DNA from 2 places in the Paenibacillus sp. PK3_47 genome. Region 2 is predicted to be linked to the other one. Evidence: a T-box and tRNA genes for the amino acid it is inferred to sense, from the RefSeq annotation. Region 2 holds a T-box; the other holds one or more tRNA genes.
What was found. The T-box of region 2 lies ahead of tyrS (tyrosine--tRNA ligase). A T-box ahead of a tRNA ligase gene usually reads a tRNA of that ligase, here a tRNA-Tyr.

Region 1 (11,353 bases), 3.1 Mb from region 2:
TTCTCCGCAAAGCTCTGGAAGAACTTGATTTTTTCATCAATCTGAACCTTATGCTCCTGGAGCAGCTTCCGCTGCTCGGGCAGTGTGTCCAGACCTTCCTTGGACAGCGCAACGAACTGCTTGATCTCGGCAATCGGCATTCCCGTATCCTTCAGGCAGCGGATCAGCGAGAGCAGCTCCAGATCCTCGTCATGAAAGCAGCGGTTGCCGTGTGCATCTCTCGATACTACCGGAAGTACACCCTCCCGTTCGTAGTAACGCAGCGTATATTGGCTTAGCCCGGTTTTTTGTGATATGGTTTTTATGCTGTATCCCACAATAAAAGCTCCCTTCTCCTGTGTGGCTGCGGTTCCTTCTCTAAGGTAACACCATTTCCGCTCTATTAAAAGCGCTTTAAAAATCTGTTGACTTACACCTAACTCTAAGGGCTACACTTTAGACTATACTTACATCTGAGGAGTGAATTTCGAATGGTTAAAAGAATTAATGTCGCCAACGGCGCACTTGAGGTTGCTGAAATATCGCTGGGATGTATGCGGATTGCCGATTTGTCCTCCAAAGAGGCCGATGTGCACATCCATAGTGCAGTAGAGGCGGGAATAGATTTTTTCGATCATGCTGATATCTATGCTGCAGGCAAAGCTGAGGAAGTGTTCGGCGATGTTCTGGCTGCTAGTCCCGGGCTCCGTGACCAAGTGATGATCCAGACCAAATGCGGCATCCGCAACGGCTTTTTCGACTTCTCCAAGGAGCATATTGTACAGTCTGTAGAGAACAGCCTGAAGCGTCTGAAGACAGATTATGTAGATGTGCTGCTGCTGCACCGTCCCGATACTCTGATGGAGCCTGAGGAAGTTGCTGAAGCCTTTGAATATCTGGAGCAAAAAGGGATGGTCAAGCACTTCGGTGTCAGCAACCTGAATCCCCTGCAAATCGAACTGCTGAAGAAAAATGTAAAACAGCCCCTTCTTTTCAACCAGCTGCAGCTCAGCATTATGGTTACCGGCATGATTGATGCGGGCTTCAATGTGAATATGACGAACTCTGCTTCAGTTGTCCATGATGGAGGTATCCTGGAATACAGCCGTCTGCATGATATGACGATTCAGCCTTGGTCTCCATTCCAATACGGCTTTTTTGAAGGGGTCTTCCTGGGCAACGATAAATTTCCTGAATTGAACCAAGTAATCAACCGTATGGCTGAGGAAAAAAGTGTCGCTGATACCGCGATTGCCATCGCTTGGCTGCTCAGACATCCTGCACATATGCAGCCTATTGTGGGAACCACCAACACTCAGCGCCTGCTCGACATTGCCAAAGCTTCTGACATTACATTGACCCGTCAGGAATGGTATGAAATTTACCGTGCAGCGGGCAATAAGCTTCCTTAATCATTCTGGTTATATAAACAAGGGTACTCCTGAGGCGTTGATGGCTCATGGAGTACCCTTTTTTTCCACACCTGTAAGTCCTTCAATTTTTTGTCCTCTACCGCCGCTTATTAGAAACTTCATTGACATTTTTCATTCACTTCATTAGTTTATAGCTATCTGAAAATAGATGGGGGTTTGTATATGGGTCTACACCTCAAGGGGTTTATCTTGCCCCTGTTGGTTCTGCTGCCTAATCTTTTTTTATTATTTTTCCCCCCACATAACATTCCGGACAATCAGTCTCCTCCCCCCATAATCTTTACTATATTGGAGCGAACAGGCCAAGTTACCTGCTTTACACTGCCTATCCTTTTCGGTCAAAAGATTTCGCAGCAGCCTGTTAACATTTTAATAGGGTTAATGTTCATCTGTTTAATGATTTATTATCTGTGCTGGATTCGTTTTTTCTGGAGAGGTAGAGAATATGCGATATTGTTTCAACCGTTAGGCTTTATTCCGGTTCCAATGGCGTTATTTCCGGTCTTTTACTTTATGCTCCTGGCCGTATGGCTGAACGCTTTGCTTTTTGCTGTCCCCGCAGCCCTATTCGCAATCGGGCATTTTGCGGTAAGCTGGTACACTTATAGTAGTGTCAGGTAATTTCATTAGGAATAGCAAAGCAGGGTTACCATCCTATTAAGGAAGATAACCCTGCTTCAGTTATACCGGCGAGAGGACTCGAACCTCCACGGTTTCCCACTCGATTTTGAGTCGAGCGCGTCTGCCATTCCGCCACGCCGGCGTATTATATGGATGATACAAAAATCAATGGAGGCGCCACCCAGACTCGAACTGGGGATAAAGCTTTTGCAGAGCTTTGCCTTACCACTTGGCTATGGCGCCATAAATGGAGCGGACGACGGGAATCGAACCCGCGACCCTCGCCTTGGCAAGGCGATGCTCTACCGCTGAGCCACGTCCGCATAAAAAAATGGCTGGGGATATAGGATTTGAACCTATGCATGACGGAGTCAAAGTCCGTTGCCTTACCGCTTGGCTAATCCCCAATATTCTTTTTTTTGATAATAAAGGGGCGGCTGATGGGTCTCGAACCCACGAATGCCGGAACCACAATCCGGTGCGTTAACCCCTTCGCCACAGCCGCCATATTAACTTGTACTGCAATATTCCGAAACCACTTTTAAAGTAATGGGGCGGCCGATGGGTCTCGAACCCACGAATGCCGGAACCACAATCCGGTGCGTTAACCCCTTCGCCACGGCCGCCATATTAAGCTTTAAAATGTTTCATTGGCAGGGGCAGCAGGAATTGAACCCACACCAACGGTTTTGGAGACCGTTGTTCTACCTTTAAACTATGCCCCTAAAGATGGTGGAGGCTGATGGATTCGAACCACCGAACACGTACGTGAGCAGATTTACAGTCTGATGCGTTTGGCCACTTCGCTAAGCCTCCACAGATGGTGCCGGCGAGAGGACTTGAACCCCCAACCTACTGATTACAAGTCAGTTGCTCTACCAATTGAGCTACACCGGCATATTCTTTTGTAAATTACATGGTGGCGCGGGAGGGAATCGAACCCCCGACACAAGGATTTTCAGTCCTTTGCTCTACCGACTGAGCTACCGAGCCATATACATAATGTTAAGCCACTAAATGGCGGAACCGACGGGATTCGAACCCGCGATCTCCTGCGTGACAGGCAGGCATGTTAGGCCAACTACACCACGGTTCCAAGAAGAAAAGATATAAAGTAGTTCAATTGCGGGGGCAGGATTTGAACCTGCGGCCTTCGGGTTATGAGCCCGACGAGCTACCGGGCTGCTCCACCCCGCGTCAGTAAAAAATTTATTCATTTAAGAATTCATGGTGGAGGCTGAGGGGATCGAACCCCCGACCCTCTGCTTGTAAGGCAGATGCTCTCCCAGCTGAGCTAAGCCTCCATATAAAAGCAGCAACTCAATTATCTTACCATATCTCCGTTACAAAAGCAAGTCTTTTTTTAGAAGGAAAATAGTGACCCGTAGGGGATACTCTTCGCTGCGCTACGAGATTGCGATGTAATGCTCACGAAGCTTATGCTCCAACGAACCCTTTGGGATTCTCATCCCTAATTCAAAGAAGAAATGGTGACCCGTAGGGGATTCGAACCCCTGTTACCTCCGTGAAAGGGAGGTGTCTTAACCCCTTGACCAACGGGCCATGCTTGTGTACTTCATAAAGGTATTGCTACGGAGAGAGAGGGATTCGAACCCTCGAGACGCTTGTGGCGCCTACACGATTTCCAATCGTGCTCCTTCGGCCAAACTCGGACACCTCTCCAAATGGCTCCCCGAACAGGACTCGAACCTGTGACAACTCGATTAACAGTCGAGTGCTCTACCAACTGAGCTATCAGGGAAAATTACTACCAGGCTTGATCGCCTGAAAACTGAATCCGAAACGAATTTGTGTGTTAGTTTTTGGATAAGCCCTCGACCGATTAGTATTGGTCAGCTCCATGCATTGCTGCACTTCCACCTCCAACCTATCTACCTCGTCGTCTTCAAGGGGTCTTACTAGTTGGGAAATCTCATCTTGAGGGGGGCTTCACGCTTAGATGCTTTCAGCGCTTATCCCGTCCGTACGTAGCTACCCAGCCATGCTCCTGGCGGAACAACTGGTGCACCAGCGGTACGTCCATCCCGGTCCTCTCGTACTAAGGACAGCTCCTCTCAAATTTCCTGCGCCCACGACAGATAGGGACCGAACTGTCTCACGACGTTCTGAACCCAGCTCGCGTACCGCTTTAATGGGCGAACAGCCCAACCCTTGGGACCTACTTCAGCCCCAGGATGCGATGAGCCGACATCGAGGTGCCAAACCTCCCCGTCGATGTGGACTCTTGGGGGAGATAAGCCTGTTATCCCCAGGGTAGCTTTTATCCGTTGAGCGATGGCCCTTCCATGCGGTACCACCGGATCACTAAGTCCGACTTTCGTCCCTGCTCGACTTGTAGGTCTCGCAGTCAAGCTCCCTTATGCCTTTGCACTCTTCGAATGATTTCCAACCATTCTGAGGGAACCTTTGAACGCCTCCGTTACTCTTTAGGAGGCGACCGCCCCAGTCAAACTGCCCGCCTGACACGGTCCCTGTACCCGCTTAGGGTACCAGGTTAGAACCTAGATACGATCAGGGTGGTATCCCAACGGCGCCTCCACAGAAGCTTGCGCTCCTGCTTCTACGGCTCCCACCTATCCTGTACAGATCGTACCCAAATTCAATATCAAGCTGCAGTAAAGCTCCATGGGGTCTTTCCGTCTTGTCGCGGGTAACCTGCATCTTCACAGGTATTAAAATTTCACCGGATCTCTCGTTGAGACAGCGCCCAAGTCGTTACGCCATTCGTGCGGGTCAGAATTTACCTGACAAGGAATTTCGCTACCTTAGGACCGTTATAGTTACGGCCGCCGTTTACTGGGGCTTCGGTTCATAGCTTCGGGTTACCCCTAACCACTCCCCTTAACCTTCCAGCACCGGGCAGGCGTCAGCCCGTATACTTCGCCTTGCGGCTTCGCACAGACCTGTGTTTTTGCTAAACAGTCGCTTGGGCCTTTTCACTGCGGCCCCCTCGGGCTATTCACCCTACCGAGGCACCCCTTCTCCCGAAGTTACGGGGTCATTTTGCCGAGTTCCTTAACGAGAGTTCTTCCGCGCGCCTTAGAATTCTCTTCTCGCCTACCTGTGTCGGTTTGCGGTACGGGCACCTTCTCCTGGCTAGAGGCTTTTCTTGGCAGTGTGAGATCATGACCTTCGCTACTGTAATTTTCGCTCCCCATCACAGCCCAGCCTTACGGTGTGCGGATTTGCCTGCACACCAGCCTCACTGCTTAGACGGACATCCATCAGTCCGCGTCACTACCCTCCTGCGTCACCCCATCGCTCATAGCGGATTACGGTGGTACAGTAATTTCAAACTGTTGTCCTTCGACTACGCCTGTCGGCCTCGCCTTAGGTCCCGACTTACCCTGAGCGGACGAGCCTTCCTCAGGAAACCTTGGGCTTTCGGCGGATCAGATTCTCACTGATCTTTTCGTTACTCATACCGGCATTCTCACTTGTATGCTGTCCAGCGCTCCTTACGGTACACCTTCAACCCACATACAACGCTCCCCTACCCCTGATGCATACGCATCAAGCCATAGCTTCGGTGGTGTGTTTAGCCCCGTTACATTTTCGGCGCAGAGTCACTCGACCAGTGAGCTATTACGCACTCTTTCAATGGTGGCTGCTTCTAAGCCAACATCCTGGTTGTCTGTGCAACTCCACATCCTTTCCCACTTAACACACACTTGGGGACCTTAGCTGATGGTCTGGGCTGTTTCCCTTTTGACAATGGATCTTAGCACTCACTGTCTGACTCCCGGCAAGAAGTAAATGGCATTCGGAGTTTGACTGAGCTTGGTAACCCTTGCGGGCCCCGCACCCAATCAGTGCTCTACCTCCACCACTCCATTCACCGAGGCTAGCCCTAAAGCTATTTCGGGGAGAACCAGCTATCTCCGAGTTCGATTGGAATTTCTCCGCTACCCCCACCTCATCCCCGCACTTTTCAACGTACGTGGGTTCGGGCCTCCAGTGCGTGTTACCGCACCTTCACCCTGGACAGGGGTAGATCACACGGTTTCGGGTCTACGTCCACATACTTAATCGCCCTATTCAGACTCGCTTTCGCTGCGGCTCCGGCTTCTCACCTTAACCTTGCATGTTAAACGTAACTCGCCGGTTCATTCTACAAAAGGCACGCCATCATCCATATAGAGGACTCTGACTTCTTGTAAGCACACGGTTTCAGGTTCTATTTCACTCCCCTTCCGGGGTGCTTTTCACCTTTCCCTCACGGTACTGATTCACTATCGGTCGCCAGGTAGTATTTAGCCTTAGCAGATGGTCCTGCTGGATTCATACGGGGTTTCACGTGCCCCGCACTACTCGGGATCCGTCTCGGAGGGGTTAAACTTTTGGCTACAGGGCTTTTACCTCTATCGCGGGCCTTTCCAGACCTCTTCGCCTAACCTAACCTTTTGTAACTCCATGTGAGACGTCCCACAACCCCAGGAGGCAAGCCCCCTGGTTTAGGCTGTTCCGCGTTCGCTCGCCGCTACTGACGGAATCACTATTGTTTTCTCTTCCTCAGGGTACTTAGATGTTTCAGTTCCCCTGGTCTGCCTCTGCACACCCTATGTATTCAGATGTGAGTGACTGCGAATTACCACAGCCGGGTTTCCCCATTCGGACACCCCCGGATCAAAGCTTGCTTACAGCTCCCCGAGGCAGTTTCGTTGTTCGCCACGTCCTTCGTCGGCTCCTGGCGCCTAGGCATCCTCCGTGTGCTCTTATTAGCTTAACCAACGCTACGGTGTTTCGCTTGTTCGCTCATCTTGTTTTGAATAGCGCGTCCGGATCACTCCGTACGCTAGAATATTCAAAGCCAAAAGTCGCTTCACAATCGAAAACCTTCGCTTTCAGCATCGCTATTAAATCTTCACTTGTTTACACAAGTTCAGCTTAAAGGAATGTTCTAAAACGCAAATTCGTTTCGGTATCCAGTTTTCAAGGATCAAGTTTCTGTAAGTTCTGGTCGATCACAGCTGTGTCGATAGAAGTTACAGAATTTTGAGAGCTTAAACTCTCAAAACTGAGCAACGAGTGAGTAACTAACCGACCGGTTAGATTTAAGATTTGAATGTCTTCATTGCAGAAGACGATTCTCCATAGAAAGGAGGTGATCCAGCCGCACCTTCCGATACGGCTACCTTGTTACGACTTCACCCCAATCATCTACCCCACCTTCGGCGGCTGGCTCCCTTGCGGGTTACCCCACCGACTTCGGGTGTTGTAAACTCTCGTGGTGTGACGGGCGGTGTGTACAAGACCCGGGAACGTATTCACCGCGGCATGCTGATCCGCGATTACTAGCAATTCCGACTTCATGCAGGCGAGTTGCAGCCTGCAATCCGAACTGAGACCGGCTTTGCTGGGATTGGCTCCACCTCGCGGCTTCGCTTCCCGTTGTACCGGCCATTGTAGTACGTGTGTAGCCCAGGTCATAAGGGGCATGATGATTTGACGTCATCCCCACCTTCCTCCGGTTTGTCACCGGCAGTCACTCTAGAGTGCCCAGCTCGACCTGCTGGCAACTAAAGTCAAGGGTTGCGCTCGTTGCGGGACTTAACCCAACATCTCACGACACGAGCTGACGACAACCATGCACCACCTGTCTCCTCTGTCCCGAAGGCCGCCTCTATCTCTAGAGGATTCAGAGGGATGTCAAGACCTGGTAAGGTTCTTCGCGTTGCTTCGAATTAAACCACATACTCCACTGCTTGTGCGGGTCCCCGTCAATTCCTTTGAGTTTCAGTCTTGCGACCGTACTCCCCAGGCGGAGTGCTTACTGTGTTAACTTCGGCACCAAGGGTATCGAAACCCCTAACACCTAGCACTCATCGTTTACGGCGTGGACTACCAGGGTATCTAATCCTGTTTGCTCCCCACGCTTTCGCGCCTCAGCGTCAGTTACAGCCCAGAAAGTCGCCTTCGCCACTGGTGTTCCTCCACATCTCTACGCATTTCACCGCTACACGTGGAATTCCACTTTCCTCTTCTGTACTCAAGCGATCCAGTTTCCAGTGCGACCCCAGGTTGAGCCCAAGGTTTAAACACCAGACTTAAATCGCCGCCTGCGCGCGCTTTACGCCCAATAATTCCGGACAACGCTTGCCCCCTACGTATTACCGCGGCTGCTGGCACGTAGTTAGCCGGGGCTTTCTTCTCAGGTACCGTCACTCCGGCAGCAGTTACTCTACCGGACGTTCTTCCCTGGCAACAGAGCTTTACGATCCGAAAACCTTCATCACTCACGCGGCGTTGCTCCGTCAGGCTTTCGCCCATTGCGGAAGATTCCCTACTGCTGCCTCCCGTAGGAGTCTGGGCCGTGTCTCAGTCCCAGTGTGGCCGTTCACCCTCTCAGGTCGGCTACGCATCGTCGCCTTGGTGAGCCGTTACCTCACCAACTAGCTAATGCGCCGCAGGCCCATCCCGTAGTGACAGATTGCTCCGTCTTTCATTCTTCCTTCAGGAGAAAAAAGAAATTATCCGGTATTAGCTACCGTTTCCGGTAGTTATCCCAGGCTATGGGGCAGGTTGCCTACGTGTTACTCACCCGTCCGCCGCTAAATTAATTTGAAAGCAAGCTTTCAAATTAACTCCGCTCGACTTGCATGTATTAGGCACGCCGCCAGCGTTCGTCCTGAGCCAGGATCAAACTCTCCAATTAGTATTGAAAAGAGCGATAGCTCATTTTGAAACATCTGACGAGAATTTGCATTCTCATTTTGGATCTCACCGAAGTGATTTCCGATACTCACTCGTTGTTCAGTTTTCAAAGATCAAGTTCTCTTTTTCAGCACCGCCGCTTGTCAGCAGCGACCTTTATAATATATCATGCAGCCCTCTTTTTTGTCAACATCTTTTTTTGATTTCTTTTTTCCGTTGATCACTGTCCGCTTCTCAGCTCTGCAGTGTGTCGGAGGGACGAGTTATAATTTATCACAACATTAACGCCTGAGTCAACCATAAATATTCTTTTCATTGTTCCCCATCCTGTCTCTGCACAAACAAAAAAAGAGACCACCCAGCCTCTCCTTATCCAAAACGATAATTATATTGTCAGACCGGGCCTAAATGGCGGCTTCTAACCGCATCCATTCTATAATGTGTAACGGACAGTACGCCCCTCTCCCGGATCTCCGGCCCATACTGTTATTTCTCTTATTAAGGTACGGGATACCAGCTTACGCAGCACGAGCGGCAATTCTGCTCCAAGCGGACTCAGCCCTGAATGCTGCAGCAGTTCCTGTATACTCCATGATTCTTTGCGGCTGCCCAGGATGTTCAGCAGTATTACGCAGCAATCAGCCATTTTGGACATAATCGCAAACTCGCAGGCAAGCATAATAAGCTCGACTCTCTGGTCAAGTGTTTCGGTACTGACAGTAAGCTCCTCATACAGCTTGTGGACAGAGGAATTCATTCTCTTTACTTGTTCCCATACTGCAGGATCAGGAAATTTCCCAGCTTCGCTGACCTCAATTCTTGCCCAATGATACAAAGCCATCAGCACACAGTTGTATGCATCCATGGTACAGCCTGCATCCAGATAACGTTTGGACTTCACATACATATGCAAAAAACGGGCAAATTCCATGAACAACACCCGTTCCTTAAGGGCACCCTGGAATTGTATAATCTCCCGGCGCATTTCTCCCAGCACTCCTTGCGGGTCCCAAATCACATCGCCTGCCATCAAGGTGGTAATGAGCTCATTATTATCCCCTGCCATCAGAGCCCTCTCAAGCGCAGCCAAACCTACATGCACAGCCTGGGTCCGTCTCTCACCGGCAATGGTATGGGTAATCGTACGCTCTTTGTCCTCCTCCTCATGCAGCATCAAGACGACCATGTCAAAATCATGAAGAAGCGCACTCTGGAACGGAGCCTCCCCCTGCCCGCGCAGCGCAACAGCTCCCAAAACATTATCATCGAAGGTTTCTCCACTAATCAGGGTTAAATTGGATAGTTCCATACTTCCCTCCATCAAATATGGCGATTTTGCGTCAAGTCAGTTATAATTCTCTTAAATATAATTATTCTACATATTTATGTCAGTTCCTTCTGGACAGCCGAACTATATTTTAGTTAGGAGTAAATACTCATGAAGCTTAAATCAGCCAAAATCAATGCTTTTCGCACATGGGGACTTCTGCTTACAATGCTCGGAATGGGTCTGATGATCCTGGGAACGGCGGGAATCGTATTCTGGGGCTCAGCCGGAAAAGTATTTGCTGCAATCGGTCTGGTTATCGGTTTAATCTCAATGATGGCCAGCCTCGCTATCTATTTCTGGGCAGGCATGCTCTCAACAAGCGCGGTACAGCTGGAATGCCCGGAATGCCGCAAGCTCACCAAGATGCTGGGAAAAACTGACCGGTGCATGTTTTGCCACACCCTGCTCACCCGGGATCCGCTGCTTGCAACCATCACTGCAGAACAGCTGGAAAGCCGGCAATTACATCCTTAAAGACAACAAATTATTCTGTTCAAATAAAACAAGGGGCTCCGATATCGGAGCCCCTTGTTTTTGCAAATGAATGCTGTATAAGGTTATTGATGAATCTTCTCCAGCGCCTCCCAGGCTTCCGGAATGGCAAAGCTGCGGTTCCACGAGGCTAATCCCCCAAGCCCGAATGACTCCGCCAGCTCTACTCTGGATGAAAGAGACAGCTTGTCTTCAATCCATATTTTGCGCAAAGCTCCGTCTTCCGTATACTCCACGTAATTCTGTCCTGCTTCTTCATCCAAGACAGGCGTCAGCTTCTTCTCAGCAATAATTTTCTGAACGGCGTTCATGCTAACCGCTTTGGAACTTACCTTGCTTTCGCCATTCTCTGTAGTTTCCGTCCAAATACGGGTATACAGAGGCACACCCAGAATGAGCTTCTCAGCAGGGACGTCATCCTCCTCAAGGATACGGGAGACCGAACGCTCCACCCACGGCAGCGAAGCTACAGAGCCGGCTGTAGGGCTGGACGCCCAATGCTCGTCATAGGCCATAACCATCATAAAATCAACGAGCGGCCCCAGTGCACGGCGGTCAAGGAACAAGGACCACATTTCACTGTTGGACTTCGGGGTTACATCGATGGAAACAATCAGATTTTTGGCCTGGGCCATCGGCTTCAGCTCGCGCATAAACTGGGTAACATTCTCTCCGTCTTTGGTGTACACATTCTCGAAATCAATATTAATGCCATCCAGCTTGTATAAATCGGCGTATTCCAGCATTTGTACGATCGTATTCATCCTTCTCTCATAGGTGGATAATGCTTCAGTTGTGAGGTCAGCATCAAAGCTGTTGCTGA
Region 2 (11,353 bases):
GAGCGGAAGTGTTTCTCTCGATTACAATTTTGTAGACGGGGAAGGTGCCGGGCGTTGGCTTGAGCCGCGTGTAGAACAGTACAGTTCATACATGGAATACAGAAATAACGGCAAGGAGAGTGTGGCTACCTTTTTTTACAATCTGGGGGCAGAAAAGCTGCCGCAGCCGCTAACGTTCAAGCTTAATTATTATCCGGGCCTGATTACCGGTGATGACAGCCTGCGAATCAGATAAGCACAGTCGCCAATAAAACAAAGCAGCCCTGCTCCGCACCTTTCGGTGAAGCAGGGCTGCTTATTTTACAATGACCTAAACTTATTCCCCGGCCAGCGCATCGCAGAACGCCTTGCCGTATGGCGGCAGGTCAGGCGGGCGGCGGGCGGAAATAATGTGGCCGTCTGTAACGACGGGTTCATCTTTCCAGATGGCCCCGGCATTCTCCATATCATCACGGATGCCCGGGGTGGAGGTGACGGTTACGCCGTCCAGAATTTTGGCGGAGATCAGCACCCAGCCGGCGTGGCAAATTTGGCCGATCGGCTTCTTGGCCGCGTTGAAATCCTGTACCAGCTTCAGCACGGCGCTGTAGCGGCGGATTTTGTCAGGAGCCCAGCCGCCCGGTACCAGAATACCGTCATAATCGGCAGCACTAAGGTCGTCCCAGGAATACTCTGCTTCAGCAGGTACGCCGTATTTGCCGACATAGGTTTTACCTTTTTCCAGGCCTGCCAGGTGAACCTCTGCGCCTTCTTCCCTTACCCGGTATACGGGATACCAGAGCTCCAGATCTTCGAATTCATCGTCAACCAGCGCTATTACTTTCTTTCCGGTCAGTCTCATCATGTACAGCTCCCTTCCCAGACGTAATGCATATCCAGTTCATTCTATCAAATTTGAAGTTTGAAGTCACATATCGCTATGCAAAGATTAGAGTAATTTCCAAATAAATCATTATATGCAAATGAGAAGGTTTTTGAAGGCAGGGGGGCGAATATAGCTATTAAAAGCGAAGTCCCGTGTACAAAAAAACTGAACCTGAGGTGTGGGAGATGAACATAGATCATTTAATGAAGAAGACCTGCAGCTGTGGCGGTGTCATGACTATACATATGCATACCCTGATATACAGCGCAAGAGTCAAAATTACGGATGTCCCGGTATATACCTGCGGCAGCTGCGGACGTTATGAACCGCTTTTGATGATCAAGCGTGACTTAGGCCTTTTGATCGGAGAACTGGCCGGGTTGCCAGAGAGAAGGCATCTTTCTTTTGCCGACCGCAATGAATGGGCCGCCCTGCTCAAGGAAACTTTTGCCTCCGCAATGTTCATGGGCGGAATGACCGAATTGGAGGAAGCGATCCGCAGCGGAATAGAGGGAAGAATTGATCTTCTGCTGGATGTATACCGTGTTGCCGCAGAGCTTGCTGACTATGATTGGATGGAAGAAACAGGAATCAGGCTGTCACAATTGACCCAGCATTCCACAGAAAGCGCTAAATGAAAACTTTTTCTGCAAAAATGATGAAAAACTTTCACGAAAGTTGGATTTTTCACGCGCTTTTTGTTACCATAGGAGTATGTTAGATTAATTGCTGTAATTCAGCCTGAAATTGAGGCCCGAGTTACTAGATTTTCCCTATATGATACGCAGCGCGCACTTTCTGAAAGAAATTTGAAAGGAAAATGAAGCGTTATCATTGCACAATTGTACAAAGTGTCGTATCATAATTTTAATTAGTCGAACGATAAAATTTATCGCAATGGAGAGAGTAATTTGACGGTAACCATTTACGATGTAGCTCGGGAAGCAGGCGTATCTATGGCTACGGTATCACGGGTTGTGAACAATAACCCCAATGTGAAACCGCAGACCCGGAAGAAGGTTTTTGAAGCGATTGAGCGTTTGGGCTATCGTCCGAATGCCGTGGCGAGAGGTCTCGCCAGTAAGAAAACAACAACCGTAGGGGTTGTAATTCCCGATATCTCCAACTCGATTTTTGCTGAAATTGCACGCGGAATTGAAGATATCGCCAATATGTATCATTACAATATTATTTTGTGTAATGCGGACAAACGCAAAGAAAAGGAAATCCGTGTCATCAACACTTTGCTTGAGAAGCAGGTGGACGGGCTGCTCTTCATGGGCGGAACCGTAACCGACGAACACATTCAGGCATTCCAGACTTCTGCAGTTCCTATCGTTCTTTGCGCAACCCGCGATGAGAAGGGAACCTACCCGTCGGTTGATATCGACCACGAGACTGCAGCCTTTGATGCCGTGAATACGCTTATCCGCCACGGTCACCGCGAAATCGCCATGATCAGCGGTACGCTGCAGGATCCTGCGAACGGCTATGCCCGTTTCCAAGGCTACAAGAAAGCGCTGGAAGCAGCCGGTATCGAGTACCAGGAAGATCTGGTGCGCATCGGTAATTACCGTTACGAATCCGGTGTCGAAGCCATGAAATACTTCCTCGGTCTCAAGAAGAAGCCGACGGCAGTATTTGCTGCAACCGATGAAATGGCGATTGGTGCCATTCACAGCATCCAGGATGAAGGCCTCAAAGTACCGGATGATTTCTCGATCATCAGTGTCGACAATATCCGAATGGCATCGATGGTCCGTCCTCTGCTGACTACTGTAGCCCAGCCGATGTATGATTTGGGTGCGGTAGCGATGAGACTTTTGACCAAGCTGATGAAGAAGGAGACGGTAGAGAATCCGCGGGTTATTTTGCCGCATGAGACGATTCTCCGCTTGTCTGTAAATCACGTGAACAAATAATTCAATAGAAGTACGCAGAAAGCTCCTTCGGGAGCTTTTTACGTTGGGAGGATAGCTATGAGTGAAGTGACCGGAATCATTGGAGCGATGGATGAGGAGATTAAGCTGCTCCTTGAGCATATGGAGAATAGAAGTGAGACAGTAAAAGCAGGGATTAGGTACTACGAAGGTGTAATTATGGGCAAGTCTGTAGTTCTCTGTAAATCCGGGGTAGGCAAAGTTAATGCAGCGGTTACTACCCAGATTCTGCTGGATGCGTTCGGGGTATCCCGGGTTCTGTTCACAGGAGTGGCAGGTGCTGTTCATCCGGAGCTTAACATTGGAGATATCGTGATTTCCTCCCGCTGTATCCAGCATGATATGGACGCTACTGCGCTGGGATATTCAAGAGGCGTTATCCCTTATCAGGAGGTTTCCACTTTTACGGCGGATTCTGGACTGGTTAGGCTTGCGGAACAAGCCTGCAAGGAATTGAAGCAAAAATATGTAACCGGTATCGTGCTCTCGGGAGATCAGTTTATTGCAAGCAGAGAGGCGGTCAGAGATCTTCGGGAGGAGCTGAACGGAGCCTGTGCCGAGATGGAGGGGGCCGCAGTCGCGCAGGTATGTTATATGAACGAGGCTCCGTTTGTCATTATCCGCTCGATGTCAGACAAGGCTGACGGTTCGGCACATGTGAACTACCGTGATTTCACTGCAGCAGCTGCCGAGCGCTCCCATTCGATCCTGGAATACATGCTTCAGGCGCTGTAGCAAGGAAATCTTTTAATACATAAAACGCTGTCTGAAACGTACTCTGTCAAAAGTCTCCTGTGAAGACACTGGCACTTCCCGTCCGATCCGGACCATAAGGCAGTTGGCTGGATGTGAGCATATTTCCGGATCATCCGTAGCGTACCATACCATATCTGCGGTTTTCATCAGCTTCTCCATCATTTTCCGGTAAGCCCATACATCAAGTCCGCTGCCTTTGAGGTCCCAGTGCCAATAATATTCTGTCGTAAAAACAATACAATTCTCCAGCTGTTCCTCCTCAAAAGCAGTTGAAATCAGAAGTTTGCCCAGGCCGCTCCCCCTATAGCTATCGGCGACTTCAATGGCCCCGAGCTCAATAAGATCCTCCATCCCCCCCTGTGACCACAGCTCCAGCTCATCCGGGTAGTGGAACGTAACATAACCTACGATTTGCCCGTTATCAGCAGCGGCAATGATCCGCCCCTCAGGCAATCCCGCAATTTCTATGAGCGCTTCATGCTGTTCCCGCGGCTTACGGAAGGCATCCAGCTTTGGATGCATGTCCAGTCCTTTCAGAACCTCTGGTGTTAACGGCCCGCTGACGGTGATGACTCTATCATTATGTAAAAGCGTATGGGAGACGGGGATTTTGCGGTGTTCCATAAATGGGCTCCTTTCTATCTGAAAACCATAATATCCGCTGACTAAAATATGGAATGTAACCGCTTCCTGTGATATACTGTTTCCGACATAAAACATTCACAATTGCGATATTGACAGCACCTTGTATGAGAAAAGATCCACCCTTAAAGCTTAAATCAAACAAGTAGGGGAGGCAAGTGCAATGGGGCAAGTCCACAGCGAAATTATACCGGGACGTGTGCAGCAGGCGAATATGAAGGATTATTCCCGGTCAGTCAGCGAATTCCGGTGGGAGGATGTTGAAAAAGAATTTACGTGGTACAGCACCGGAAAGGTGAATATGGCTCATGAAGCCGTGGACCGCCATGTACAGGAAGGCCGGGGAGGGGCAACAGCCCTAATCTACAGCGATCTGGTAAGAGAGGAACGGTATACCTTCGCGGATTTGCAGGAGCGGTCGAACCGGTTCGGCAATGTACTGCGCAAATACGGTGTCGGCAAAGGAGACCGTGTGTTTATTTTTATGCCGCGGAGCCCTGAGCTGTATTTCAGCCTGTTGGGGATTCTCAAGATCGGAGCTGTAGCAGGGCCGCTATTTGAGGCGTTTATGGAGACGGCGGTCAAGGACCGGCTGGAGGACAGCGGAGCCGTGGCACTTGTGACAACGCCGGAGCTTCTGCACAGGGTGAAGCGTGAAGAGCTCCCGGAGCTGCGCCATATCATTATTGTGGGCGGTGAGCCGGATGAGGAACAGGGACTGCTCAGTTTTGAAAAAGAGACTGCAGCCGCTTCCGCAGAGCTGGAGCCGGAATGGCTGACACTTACGGACGGTCTCATCATGCACTATACCTCAGGTTCAACAGGTAAACCTAAAGGCGTCTATCATGTTCAAAAGGCAATGATTCAGCATTATTATACAGGCAAAATTGTACTGGATTTACGGCCGGATGATATCTACTGGTGCACTGCAGATCCGGGCTGGGTGACAGGTACATCTTACGGGATTTTTGCACCTTGGCTGAACGGTGTAACCAATATTATCAGGGGAGGACGCTTTAGTCCGCAGGACTGGTATAAAACGATAGAACGTTACGGCGTTACGGTCTGGTACAGCGCCCCTACGGCTTTCCGCATGCTGATGGGAGCCGGGGAGGGCAGCCTGCAGGGCATCGACCTAAGCAGCCTGCGCCATGTGCTCTCTGTAGGAGAGCCGCTGAATCCTGAAGTAGTGCGCTGGGGTGACAAATTTTATCAGCAGCGGATTCATGATACATGGTGGATGACAGAGACCGGTGCCCAGCTGATCTGCAATTATCCGGGGATGGACATCAAGCCGGGCTCCATGGGCCGTCCGCTTCCGGGAATAGAAGCGGCCATTTTGGATGACCGGGGCAATATACTGCCGCCGTATGCAATGGGCAATCTGGCGATACGGACGCCCTGGCCCTCCATGATGGGAGCCATTTGGAACAACAAGGCCAAATTCGACGAGTATTTCCGTATACCCGGCTGGTACATCTCCGGAGATTCAGCCTACATGGATGAGGATGGGTACTTCTGGTTCCAGGGGCGGATTGATGACGTGATTAATTCTTCCGGGGAGAGGATCGGGCCTTTTGAAGTGGAGAGCAAGCTGGTGGAACATCCTGCCGTCGCTGAGGCAGGGGTAATCGGCAAACCCGATGTGCTCAGGGGAGAGATCATCAAAGCTTTTATTTCCCTGCGGGAAGGTTATTCTGCTACGCCGGAGCTGAAGGATGAAATCGCCGCATTTGTCAAAGCAGGCTTGTCAGCCCATGCCGCACCGCGTGAGATCGAATTCAGGGATAAGCTGCCCAAGACACGGTCAGGCAAAATTATGCGCCGGGTACTTAAGGCCTGGGAGCTCCACCTGCCGGCAGGAGATTTATCAACGATTGAGGACTAACGAAATGAATATCTGTTACAGCATAAAAACACCGTTCCCTGAATTCTCAAGGGAACGGTGTTTGTGTGTACTGCTAAAGAGCAGGGGAGCGTACCAGCTACTGTGCGTTTTGTGCATTGGCCTCAGTATTGGCTTCACCGGCATTGTTACTGCTGCCGCTGCCCAAAGGAACCTCTGCATTAGCCGGCGGCTCAATGATGATCATTCCGGGATCTTCTGCATTTTCCGGAGGAGCTTCCCCTTCCGGCGTCGCCTCTGCACCCGGCATTACTTCCGGTTCAGGCGTTGCCTCAGGGGCCGCGGCAACGGATCCGCCAGCCACACTGGTGGAAGATGTCTCATTACCGGCAACGTCCACTGCAGTTACGTAGAAAATGGCACTCAAGCTGCTAGGAGTTCCTGGTGAGAATACGGTTCTATCCCCGACTGAAATGGTAGCCTGCTTCTTGAAAGGGCCTCCGTTGATGGAACGGTATAACCTGTAGCCTACAACATCCGGTGAACCGCTTGGTTCAAAGTCAACCACAGCTTTGCCGGAACTGTAGGATACCGTCACTCCGCGCGGAGCAGAAGGCGATGAACCGTCATCAACCCGCGGATCAACCTCGGTCGGGAAATCGGTTTTGGCATCGGACGGCATATAATACTGCAAGGATTCATGTTCTTTCATTCCCTTGAACGCTTCGCGCAATTCCTTTACGAGATCCTGGATCGGCTTTTCACGTTTGACAACGATCTTCTCTCTGAGGAAATCGTCGGGCGTGCCCTCCAGCGGAATATAGTTGACACCGTTATAGGAAATGAACTTGGCTCTGGAGATTCCGTCATCGCTGTCTGTAGGCACAAATTCAGCATTAAATATGTCTGTAGTGAATTTGTCCGTTAAATCCGTGGGCAGCTTGCCGCTGTACGCGGATACGGTCTTCTTTACGATGCCTTCAGGCTGGGCGAATTCCTTGGTCACGAACAGCTCAGGCTGCCTGTCGATGACGGCGTTCATTACCTTCGCCCACAAAGTCTGGGCCTGGCGCTTCTGGGTGTCGCCCTGAAGGGTATTAATCTGTTCTTTGTAACCTACCCAGATGCCAAGTGTGACATCCGGAGAATATCCCATGAACCACACGTCTCCGTAGTTTTGCGTGGAGCCCGTTTTGCCGACAACCGGCACATCATCAAAATGTTCATACTCTTTTTTGACTGTAGATGCCGTACCTTCCGTAATGACAGTGCGCAGCATATCTGTCATCAGGTAGGCGGTTTGTTCAGAAAATACCTGTTCTGGCTCAGCTTTGTGCTGATAAATAATTTTGCCCTGCGAATCGACGATCTTCTCGATCATATAAGCATCGTTAAAAGCACCCTGGTTTCCGATTGAAGAATAAGCATTAGTCAATTCCTCAACAGAGACGCCATAGCGCAGTCCGCCGATAACCCCGGTCTGTGCGTTATAATCATCCTCCTGGAGCGTAGTAATCCCCAGCTTCTTGGAGAAGGTCCAGGCGTTCTCGATGCCGACCTTCTCGATAAAGAGCTTGAGGGCAGGGAGATTTAATGATTTGTTAAGCGCATAACGGGCTGTGACCAGACCCTGATAACGGTTGTTGGCATTCTTCGGAATATGAAAGCCTTTGGAGCCGTCCTTCAGAATCACCGGAGCATCATCAAGAATGCCGGCAGGCTGAATCAGTCCGGCGTCAAGCGCCGGCAGATAGGCTGCGATGGGCTTCATGGTGGAGCCGGGCTGGCGGACCATCTGGGTAGCATAGTTCATCTGCTCAATATTAAAGTCACGGCCTTCGATCATACCGAGGATGGCACCAGTTTTGTTATCAATCATCATGCCGGCCGTTTGTTCCTTGCCCCGGGACTCACTGTCTGCAGTGAAGTTCTCGCTGTTCTCGGATACGCTGTGCATGGCACTGTACACTTTTTTGTCGATTGTAGTATATACACGGTATCCGCCGGTCATAAGCTGCTGCCGGGATTCCTCCAGCAGTGCGGTATCGCTTGCAGCATCCGCCGTGTTACCGTCTGTACCGTTTGCCGCTTCATTGAGCGACAAAAGAATCTCCGCTGCCTTGCGCTCGGTTTCCAGCATCAAATAAGGATACGTGGCATAAGCCTTCTTCGTATGCGGTGCCAGGGAGCCTTTGATATCAAAGAGGAGTGCTTCATCATATTGGGAGGTAGTGATCTTGTTCTCTTCCAGCATGCGGCGGAGCACGAGCTTCTGACGTTCAACCGCCCGGTTGAATGCCGTCTCATTGAATTCGCCTACTCCGTTAAATGCGGAATATCTGGAAGGCAGCTGCGGAAGTCCGGCCAAATAAGCCGCTTGGGCCACATTCAGCTTATCCAGATCATCCAGGCCAAAAATTCCCTTGGCCGCTGCTTTGATCCCGAACACATTATAACCGTTGGAGCCGTTACCGAAGGGTACCTTATTAAGATAGGCTGTGAGGATTTCCTGCTTGGATAAAAAACGCTCCAGCCGCAGTGACAGCAGTATTTCCTTCACCTTACGGTCTTCCGTGCGGTCAAGGTTCAAAAATACGCGTCTGGCCAGCTGCTGGGTCAGGGTGCTTCCCCCTGTCTGAACCGATTCGTTAAGCAGCTTCTGCTTAACAGCACGCAGGGTGCCTGTAATGTCAATCCCCTTATGCTCATAGAAATTATTGTCCTCTATAGCGAGAACGGCATCAATGACAAGCTGCGGTATATCATTAAATTCAATAAGCCTGCGGTCTTCTTCCGTCCGCAGCTGACCGATCGGCTGGCCGTCACGGAAATAAGCAAACCCGGTGATGGCGTTCTGGCTGACCTGCTGCTGAATCAATTCCTGGGAGCGCACAGGATCGTCTTTCACTATGGAAGTGACATATCCTGCGACGGCACCGCCGGCAAACAGAATGCCCAGAATACCGAGTATAAACATCCATTTTACGACAGATCCGAATCTGCGGAGCCAGGATCTGCGCGCCGGACGCTGTTTTGCGTTCTTCTTTTTATTCTCTTCAACCATCGACGATAATCCTCCTTTTAACGGAACTATTATAGCACAATTTGCCGATTTTGAATGCGCTTCTACCCAAAGTGGCTTTTTGAATGTAGTTGACTTGGGAAATCGCTGTATGTTATAAAATTACTCAATTGGATATTATAAATGCATAGAAGGACATCAGTAGAAGGGAAGCCAGGTGTTTCAGAGAGCCGGTGGGTGGTGTGAACCGGCAGCAGGCCCCTTTGAATTACAGTCTGGAGCAGTCCGGAGGAAATGCAGGCATACTGAGTGCCTGTCCAGTAGTCCGGAACCGGGGCATACCCGTTATCGAAATGAAGTGAAAGATCCCCGATTGTTCTGCAGATGCAAGGGATCTTTAATTAGGGTGGTACCGCGAGTCTTTTGCTCGTCCCTTGGGGATGAGCAGAGGGCTTTTTTTGCGTTGTCAAAATAACAGGTATACAGGAGGCGTATTTATGAAATGGGAGGCTTTGAACTCTGCACAGCAGCAGGAGGTGGAGAGGCAGCTGGACGTATTTTCACGTGGAGCAGCAGAGATTGTACCTGCGGAGGAACTGAGAAACAAGCTTATCAAATTCGTGGCGGCCGGCATTCCGCTCAAAATTAAGCTGGGACTTGATCCGTCCGCACCGGACGTCCATATCGGACACACCGTTGTATTGCATAAGCTCCGCCAGTTTCAGGAGTCCGGTCATCAGGTGCAGCTGATTATCGGAGATTTTACCGGGCGGATAGGAGACCCTACAGGAAAATCAGAGACACGCAGGCAGCTTAGTGAAGAGGATGTGCAGCGGAATGCCGCCACTTACAGGGGGCAGGTTTACAAAATTCTGGATCCTGAAAAAACACAGCTGCTCTGCAATTCGGATTGGCTGAGTCCGATGACTTTTGCGGAGGTGGTCAATCTGGCGGCAAAGGTAACAGTGGCGCGGATGCTGGAGCGCGAAGATTTTACCAAACGTTTTCAGAACGGCCAGGCCATTAGTGTGCATGAATTTTTCTACCCGCTGATGCAGGGAATGGATTCCGTGGTCAATGAAAGTGATATTGAAATTGGCGGAACGGATCAAAAGTTCAATATTCTAATGGGCCGTACGCTGCAAAAGGAACAGGGAAGCGAGCCGCAGGCCGTAATTTTAATGCCGCTGCTGGAAGGGCTGGATGGCGTGAGAAAAATGAGCAAAAGTCTGGGGAACTATATCGGAGTTGATGAAGAGCCTGCCGAAATGTACGGTAAAACGATGTCCCTGCCGGATGAACTGATGCTGAGATACTACGAGATGGTTACAGATCTCAGCAATGAGGAACTGAGTGACTTAAAAGCTGCAGTGTCTTCAGGTTTAGCTCATCCCAGGGATGTGAAAATGCGCCTCGCCTATACACTTGTCCGTATGTACCACGGGATAGAGGCTGCAGAAGCCGCCGCTCAGCAGAATTTCATAACGGTATTTCAGCAGCGTGCTCTGCCGCAGGAGGCTGCGATTTTTAGCGTCAAGGCCGGAGAACTTGAACAAGGCAGGGTTAAGCTTGTGAGACGGCTCACTATGGTTGGCTTCGCAGATTCCAATAGTGAGGCAAGACGGAGCATCCGGCAGGGGGCTGTGAAGCTTAACGGGGTGAAGCTGGAAGACGTGAACGGGGAGATTGTCCCGCAGGAAGGAGATATCCTTCAGGCCGGCAAGCGGAATTTTATCAAATTAAGCTTGATGTAACCCTTATACCTCTCAATCCGCCCTTTTGCCCGCTTAAGACGGATAGCATGCCATTGCACTCGAAAAACCGAGTACAATGGGCCTGTGTAAAGGGAAGGCGTGCCAATGTACTCGAAAAACCGAGTACATTGGGCCTGTGTAAAGGGAAAGGGGGCCATTGTACTCGAAAAACCGAGTACAATGGGCCTGTGTGAAGGAAAGGCGTGCCATTGTACTCGAAAAACCAAGTACAATGGGTCAGAGTAAAGGGAAATCGGGCCATTATACTCGAAAAACCGAGTACAATGGGCCAGCATAAAGGGAAATCGGGCCATTGTACATGAACGTTCGTTTCCCGTAATATCCGCTGACCAAGCCACTGACAAATGGCATTAAACAAAAAAAGCCACCGGAAAATCCGGTGGCTTTGATCGAATCCGCTGTTCGCGAAATCTTAACGGTTGTAGAACTCGACGATTTGTTTCTCGTCGATATCTTGGGACAGCTCAGCACGTTCTGGCAGACGGATGTATTTACCTTCGAAAGATC

Region 1: it encodes a tRNA-Tyr, which carries the amino acid that the T-box ahead of tyrS (tyrosine--tRNA ligase) is inferred to sense. The anticodon was not compared.

What each region holds. Positions count from the first base shown of each region.
Region 1 is NZ_CP026029.1:1,791,940-1,803,292, forward strand. Features, by position in the region: gene C2I18_RS08035 (MerR family transcriptional regulator) at 1-317, opposite strand, end outside; gene C2I18_RS08040 (aldo/keto reductase) at 471-1,391, shown strand; tRNA gene C2I18_RS08045 (tRNA-Leu) at 2,097-2,175, opposite strand; tRNA gene C2I18_RS08050 (tRNA-Cys) at 2,203-2,276, opposite strand; tRNA gene C2I18_RS08055 (tRNA-Gly) at 2,282-2,356, opposite strand; tRNA gene C2I18_RS08060 (tRNA-Gln) at 2,366-2,440, opposite strand; tRNA gene C2I18_RS08065 (tRNA-His) at 2,466-2,538, opposite strand; tRNA gene C2I18_RS08070 (tRNA-His) at 2,584-2,659, opposite strand; tRNA gene C2I18_RS08075 (tRNA-Trp) at 2,685-2,758, opposite strand; tRNA gene C2I18_RS08080 (tRNA-Tyr) at 2,764-2,849, opposite strand; tRNA gene C2I18_RS08085 (tRNA-Thr) at 2,855-2,930, opposite strand; tRNA gene C2I18_RS08090 (tRNA-Phe) at 2,951-3,026, opposite strand; tRNA gene C2I18_RS08095 (tRNA-Asp) at 3,052-3,129, opposite strand; tRNA gene C2I18_RS08100 (tRNA-Met) at 3,157-3,230, opposite strand; tRNA gene C2I18_RS08105 (tRNA-Val) at 3,262-3,337, opposite strand; tRNA gene C2I18_RS08110 (tRNA-Glu) at 3,522-3,596, opposite strand; tRNA gene C2I18_RS08115 (tRNA-Ser) at 3,627-3,716, opposite strand; tRNA gene C2I18_RS08120 (tRNA-Asn) at 3,720-3,795, opposite strand; rRNA gene C2I18_RS08125 (23S ribosomal RNA) at 3,857-6,783, opposite strand; rRNA gene C2I18_RS08130 (16S ribosomal RNA) at 7,152-8,709, opposite strand; gene C2I18_RS08135 (nucleotidyltransferase-like protein) at 9,142-10,017, opposite strand; gene C2I18_RS08140 (DUF2614 family zinc ribbon-containing protein) at 10,147-10,512, shown strand; gene C2I18_RS08145 (glycosyl hydrolase family 18 protein) at 10,596-11,353, opposite strand, start outside.
Region 2 is NZ_CP026029.1:5,520,720-5,532,072, forward strand. Features, by position in the region: gene C2I18_RS23970 (DUF4179 domain-containing protein) at 1-235, shown strand, start outside; gene C2I18_RS23975 (type 1 glutamine amidotransferase domain-containing protein) at 317-844, opposite strand; gene C2I18_RS23980 (hypothetical protein) at 1,111-1,503, shown strand; gene ccpA (catabolite control protein A) at 1,777-2,787, shown strand; gene C2I18_RS23990 (5'-methylthioadenosine/adenosylhomocysteine nucleosidase) at 2,845-3,540, shown strand; gene C2I18_RS23995 (GNAT family N-acetyltransferase) at 3,553-4,185, opposite strand; gene acsA (acetate--CoA ligase) at 4,418-6,091, shown strand; gene C2I18_RS24005 (transglycosylase domain-containing protein) at 6,189-9,113, opposite strand; T-box leader at 9,251-9,509, shown strand; gene tyrS (tyrosine--tRNA ligase) at 9,569-10,825, shown strand; gene rpsD (30S ribosomal protein S4) at 11,259-11,353, opposite strand, start outside.